DNA from 2 places in the Pseudoalteromonas sp. NEC-BIFX-2020_015 genome. Region 1 is predicted to be linked to the other one. Evidence: predicted binding sites of a transcription regulator. Region 1 holds the regulator's gene; the other holds the start of a gene.

Evidence for each region. Region 1 encodes NrdR, which represses ribonucleotide reductase genes. Its sites were predicted from a motif close to AAACACNANATNTNGTGTTT; they were not measured.
Region 2: nrdA (class 1a ribonucleoside-diphosphate reductase subunit alpha) is a predicted target of NrdR. The motif match lies at 1,937-1,956, and genes of this name have one in related genera.

Annotation. Positions count from the first base shown of each region.
Region 1 covers NZ_JABCJL010000004.1:184,122-187,515, forward strand. Annotated here, with positions in the region: gene glyA (serine hydroxymethyltransferase) at 313-1,569, shown strand; gene nrdR (transcriptional regulator NrdR) at 1,672-2,121, shown strand; gene ribD (bifunctional diaminohydroxyphosphoribosylaminopyrimidine deaminase/5-amino-6-(5-phosphoribosylamino)uracil reductase RibD) at 2,123-3,259, shown strand; gene HH219_RS04900 (riboflavin synthase) at 3,282-3,394, shown strand, end outside.
Region 2 covers NZ_JABCJL010000001.1:179,252-182,645, reverse strand. Annotated here, with positions in the region: gene gyrA (DNA topoisomerase (ATP-hydrolyzing) subunit A) at 1-94, opposite strand, end outside; gene ubiG (bifunctional 2-polyprenyl-6-hydroxyphenol methylase/3-demethylubiquinol 3-O-methyltransferase UbiG) at 274-984, shown strand; gene HH219_RS00800 (HAD-IA family hydrolase) at 984-1,667, shown strand; gene nrdA (class 1a ribonucleoside-diphosphate reductase subunit alpha) at 2,048-3,394, shown strand, end outside.

The sequences.
Region 1 (3,394 bases):
GCAGTAGGGAATAAATTCGTAAATAGGTTTAGCTAACATAATAAGCCTATGATCATCCATGATTACATTTCGTACAATAGTAGTGTAAATAGAAACAAATGCAATAAATTAACACATTAAAAATACAAATATTTAGTTGTTTTATTTATTAGTATTATTTATGTTTCTATAAAAAAATATCATTACAAAAACACTGTGAATTAAATTCAATCCCTGTTTAAATATGTTCATCTTTACACCGTAGTCAAATTGACGTTTTCAGCGTACAATATTGCCTTTAAAAACACCATACACGTTGCCCTAGGAGCCCCCATGTTAGAACGTAGCATGAATATTTCGGATTTTGATCCAGAGTTATTTGACGCAATCAACAAAGAGACTGCTCGTCAAGAAGAACACATTGAGCTTATCGCATCTGAAAACTACTGTAGCCCACGCGTACTAGAAGCGCAGGGTTCACAGTTAACAAATAAATATGCTGAAGGTTATCCGGGCAAGCGTTATTACGGTGGTTGTGAGCACGTTGACGTGGTTGAGCAACTAGCGATTGACCGTGCAAATGAATTGTTTGGTTCTGAATACGCAAACGTTCAGCCTCATGCTGGCTCACAAGCAAATGCCGCTGTATTTTTAGCGCTATTAGATGCTGGCGATACGGTACTTGGTATGAGCTTAGCTCATGGTGGTCACTTAACGCATGGTTCACATGTGAGCTTCTCTGGTAAGCTTTATAATGCAATCCAATACGGACTTGACGAAGCAACGGGCGAAATTGATTACGCACAAGTTGAAGCGCTAGCACTTGAGCATAAACCAAAAATGATCATCGGTGGTTTCTCAGCATACTCAGGTATTGTTGATTGGGCTAAATTCCGTGAAATCGCTGATAAAGTAGGCGCTTACTTGTTCGTAGATATGGCTCACGTTGCTGGTCTTATTGCTGCAGGCGTTTACCCAAGCCCAGTACCACATGCACACGTTGTAACTACTACTACGCATAAAACATTAGCAGGTCCACGTGGCGGTTTGATTATTTCAGCTTGTGGCGACGAAGCTATTTATAAAAAGCTTAATAGCGCTGTTTTCCCAGGTGGCCAAGGTGGTCCTTTATGTCATGTTATTGCTGCAAAAGCAGTGGCATTTAAAGAAGCACTACAACCAGAGTTTAAAGTATACCAAACTCAAGTTGTTAAAAATGCCCAAGCAATGGTTGCAGTAATGCAAGAGCGCGGCTACAAAATAGTGTCTGATAAAACAGAAAATCACTTGTTCTTACTTGATTTAATCAATAAAGACATCACTGGTAAAGATGCAGATGCAGCTCTGGGTAATGCGAATATTACAGTGAACAAAAACTCAGTACCAAACGATCCACGTTCACCATTTGTTACCTCTGGCCTGCGTATTGGTTCACCTGCAATCACACGTCGTGGTTTTAAAGAAGCTGAATCTAAAGAGCTAGCGGGCTGGATCTGTGACGTGCTAGACAACATTACTGATGAGTCAGTACAAGCACAAGTTAAAGAAAAAGTTAAAGCAATCTGTAAAAAATTACCTGTTTACGCTTAATTATTAAGCCCACTGTAATTCAGATCACAATAGCGACGTTTTTTGCTATTATAAAGGCCGCCTTAAAGCGGCCTTTTTTGTTTTTAATGGAAGCTGATACCTATGCATTGCCCATTTTGCACCGCAAAAGATACCAAAGTAATTGACTCGCGTTTAGTTGGTGGTGGCCACCAAGTTAGACGACGCCGTGAATGCAATGAGTGTCATGAACGCTTTACCACCTTTGAAGGTGCTGAACTTGTGATGCCTCGGGTAATTAAACAAGATGGCAGTCGCGAACCTTTCAACGAAGATAAACTTCTCAATGGTCTACACCGCGCATTAGAAAAACGTCCCGTTAGTACTGAGCAGGTTGACGAAGTTGTCAATATTATCAAATCTCAACTACGAGCAACGGGTGAGCGTGAGATATCCAGCCACTTAATTGGTGAGTGTATTATGGAAGCGCTTAAAAAACTCGATAAAGTCGCCTATGTACGTTTTGCTTCTGTGTATCGTTCGTTTGAAGATATCCGTGAATTTGGTGAAGAAATCGCCCGCTTAGGGGAGTAAAATGAGTCAAAACGTATTATTCACAGAGCAAGATCATCAATTTATGGCACGGGCTATTGAACTTGCCAAGCAAGGACGCTTTACAACAACACCAAATCCTAATGTTGGCTGTGTGCTAGTTAAAGGTGGTCAGATTATTGGTGAAGGCTTTCATCAATTAGCTGGGCAAGGTCATGCTGAAGTCAATGCGTTAGCAATGGCAGGTAGCCAAGCCAAAGGTGCCACTGCGTATGTCACACTTGAGCCTTGTAGTCATTTTGGTCGCACACCTCCGTGTGCCGAAGGCCTAAAAGCCGCGGGCGTGATAAAAGTGATTGCCGCGATGGTTGATCCAAATCCACAAGTGGCAGGTAAAGGTCTCGCAATTTTAGCTGATGCAGGAATTGAGGTTGCATCAGGGCTATTAGAGCAACAAGCTAAACTATTAAACCGTGGCTTTTTAAAGCGTATGGAACAAGGCATGCCATTTGTTACCTGTAAAATGGCGGCAAGTCTTGATGGTAAAACGGCCCTTAAAAATGGTCAAAGTAAATGGATTACGGGCTCTAAAGCTCGTCAAGATGTGCAACTTTATCGTGCACAAAGCTGCGCTATTTTAACGGGGGCAGATACCGTTTTAGTTGATGACGCCAAGCTTAATGTTCGTATTGATGAATTGCCAGAATCATTACCCACAGAGTTGCCTTTGCGTCAGCCAGTAAGAATTATTATTGATTCACAAAATCGTTTAACTCCTGAACTGGCTTTGTTTAGTATAGAAAGTGAGGTAATTATTCTTACCACTGAGCTTGATAAATCAAAGCAATGGCCTCATTACGTAAGCCATATTGTAGTGCCAAAACAAAATAATAAGGTTGATTTACTGGCCGCTCTCAAGCTTTTAGCACAACGCCAATTTAATCATATTTGGTTAGAGGCCGGTGCAACCCTTGCGGGGAAAATGACAGAGCAGGGGCTTATTGATGAATACATTATTTATTTCGCACCTAAATTGTTAGGTAACGATGCCAAAAGTTTATTAAATTTTGCAGAACAGACAAATATGCAAGATGTGGACAACTTAACAATTAGCGAATGTGCACTAATTGGTGATGATATTCGTATCACAGCTGCGCGGTGTTTAAATACAGCGCCTTAACCTACTATTGAAGAGCAACCTTATGTTTACTGGTATAATAGAAGCAACAGGCACAATTAGTAAATTAGAACAAAAACAAGGTGATTTAGCCATTCGCATTCAAAGTAGCAACCTTGATATGGCCGATGTGAATTT
Region 2 (3,394 bases), on a different contig from region 1:
GTCCTACAATTACGCTCATCGCGTAATCTAAATAGGAGTTTTTTAACTCGTCTTCAATATTGACTGGCAGAATTTCATTGGCGAAATCAGTCATTTGATATCACATTCCTTCAGTATTTACCCCTAAAGTGCCACATACTGGGCGCTTGCGGGTATTTAGTTATTATTACCAAGTCATGCTACCACAATTTATTTATATTTACAGGCGCTAAATCTTTGCGATTTATTAATTTCCCCCTATATAATGGCCTCAGATTGACGAGGAAGCTTTTTATGACCGAACATCAAAATGTAGATAACGCAGAAATTGCAAAATTTGAAGCCATTGCCGAACGATGGTGGGACCGAGATGGAGAATTTAAACCTCTTCATGAGATCAACCCGTTACGATTAGACTTCATAGCCGACAAAGCCCATGGTTTGTTTGACAAAGAAACACTCGACGTAGGCTGTGGTGGTGGAATTTTAAGTGAAAGTATGGCGCGAATGGGCGCACACGTGACCGGTATTGATATGGGTCAAGAACCATTAACCGTGGCTAAATTGCACAGTTTAGAAACAGGTGTAAATGTTGAGTATATAAAAATACCAGCAGAAGAGTATGCAGCGCAGTACCCTGCTCGCTTTGATACTATTACCTGCATGGAAATGTTAGAACATGTACCTGATCCCGCTTCTATTATCCATGCCGTTGCCAAACTAGCCAAACCGGGTGCGGATGTATTTTTTTCAACCTTAAATAAAACCCCAAAAGCATATTTGTTTGCCATTGTTGGCGCAGAAAAGTTATTAAAAATGGTGCCAGAGGGAACTCACGACCACAAAAAATTTATTAAACCTGCACAACTTATTGCATGGGCAGAGCAAGCTGGATTAAAAGTACGTGCCAGCGCTGGCCTTAGTTATAACCCGCTATCAAAGCAATACAGCTTAAATACCGATGTCAGCGTTAATTATATTTTGCACTTTGAGAAACTGGCGTAATGGCTGACTCTAAAACAGCAACGCCAATTATTAGCTATGATGCCTTTATTTTTGATTTAGATGGCACACTACTGGACACCGCAGATGATCTAGGCGCAGCGCTTAATAGCGTACTCGTTGATCATGATCAACCACAGGTTTCGGCTGACATCTATCGTCCTGCAGCTTCTAATGGTGCCATGGCGCTGCTGGAAGCCGGGTTCGGCCAGCAGTGGCATGCTCACCCAAAGCAAGGTGATTTACGCCAGCAATTGTTAAATGCTTACGCAAATAATATTGCAACGCATAGCCACTGTTTTTCTGGTATAGCGTCTTTATTAATTGCTCTTGAGCAAAAAAACATTAAATGGGGAATAATGACCAATAAACCTGGCTTTTTGACCACCCCATTAGTTTCAGCGATTACTGAATTAAAAGGCGCGCAAGCGGTTGTCAGTGGTGACACGTTAGCAGTAGCCAAGCCTTCCCCATTGCCGCTACTACACACCGCTAATTTATTAGGTGTTGAACCAACTCGGTGTTTATACATAGGTGATGCACAGCGTGACATTGTCGCAGCCAAAGCTGCAAACATGCACAGCGCTACGGCATTATGGGGATATATCCCTAGTGTAGCTGATGCAATAGGCTGGCAAGCTGATTTTAATTGGTACTCCCCTATTGATGCTTTTAACCATATATAGTGCCTAGCTAATTTTTAACCACTACATATTGTGATTGTGTTAATTTTTGTGCATTGATTGCTGATAAAAAAAGCAGCAGAAATTTATTTTTAAAATGAGATAATTTACTCAATCTGGAGTTGATTTTTATAAATTTCATTTTAATCAGAAGGTCAAAGGTTAATGCCCACTAACACAATCATGTTATCCCAACCTTATCCACAATCAAGGGTATTTATGTACCTTGCAAAAGATCGCAGACCACTCTATCTTGTGACCTAGAATTTGATAAGCACCAGATGTTGTGGCTAAGACTTATACAATTAAATTCTCGTTAAAGTAGAATTAACACAATAAAAATTTTTTTAGAAAATATTTCCTCAAGGAATACAGGCAAAATTATGAACCAACAGCTATCTGTAAGCAAACGTGACGGCCGCAAAGAGTCACTTGATTTAGATAAGATCCATCGCGTTATTGCTTGGGCCGCCGAGGGTCTAAAAAATGTCTCTGTCTCGCAAGTTGAATTAAAATCACATATTCAATTTTATGACGGTATTCGTACCGAAGACATTCATGAAACCATCATTAAAGCGGCAGCCGATCAGATCTCTAAAGAGTCTCCTGATTATCAGTACTTAGCTGCACGTTTAGCTGTATTCCACCTACGTAAAAAAGCATATGGTCAATTTGAACCACCTCGTTTATATGATCACATTGTTAAGCTAGTTGAAGACAAGCGCTACGACGCTCACTTACTGGCTGATTACACAGAACAAGAAATTGATGCATTGGACGAGTACCTTGATCATGGACGTGATTTAAACTTCAGCTACGCTGCGGTTAAACAACTTGAAGGTAAATATTTAGTCCAAAACCGCGTTACAGGCGAAATCTATGAGAGCGCGCAGTTTTTATACATTTTAGTAGCCGCCAGTCTGTTTTCAGATTACCCAAAAAAAACACGTTTAGATTACATTAAACGTTTTTACGACGCAGTTTCATTATTTAAAATTTCATTACCAACTCCAATCATGGCCGGGGTACGTACGCCGACACGTCAATTTAGTTCATGTGTACTTATTGAGTGTGGTGATAGCTTAGATTCTATCAATGCAACATCATCCGCGATTGTAAAATACGTATCGCAACGTGCAGGCATTGGTATTAATGCTGGTAGCATTCGTGCACTTGGTAGCCCTATTCGCAATGGCGAAGCCTACCACACCGGTTGTATTCCTTTTTATAAGCACTTCCAAACAGCCGTTAAAAGCTGCTCGCAAGGTGGTGTGCGTGGTGGTGCAGCCACGTTGTTCTACCCGCTTTGGCATTTAGAAGTTGAAAATTTATTAGTACTTAAAAACAACCGTGGTGTTGATGATAACCGTGTACGTCACCTTGACTACGGTGTTCAGTTTAATAAACTTATGTACTCGCGTTTAATTAAAGACGATTACATCACGCTCTTTAGCCCATCAGACGTGCCTGGTTTATATAATGCGTTTTTTGAAGATCAAGATGAATTTGATAAATTATATGTGCAGTACGAACAAGATGACTCAATTCGTAAAAAACGTATTAAAGCCATTGAACTGTTTTCAATGTTTGCACAAGAGCGTGCAAGTACAGGCCGTATTTACTTACAAAATGTAGATCACTGTAATACACACAGCCCATTCATTGCTAAAGTTGCGCCCATTCGTCAATCTAACTTATGTTTAGAAATAGCGTTACCAACTAAGCCGCTT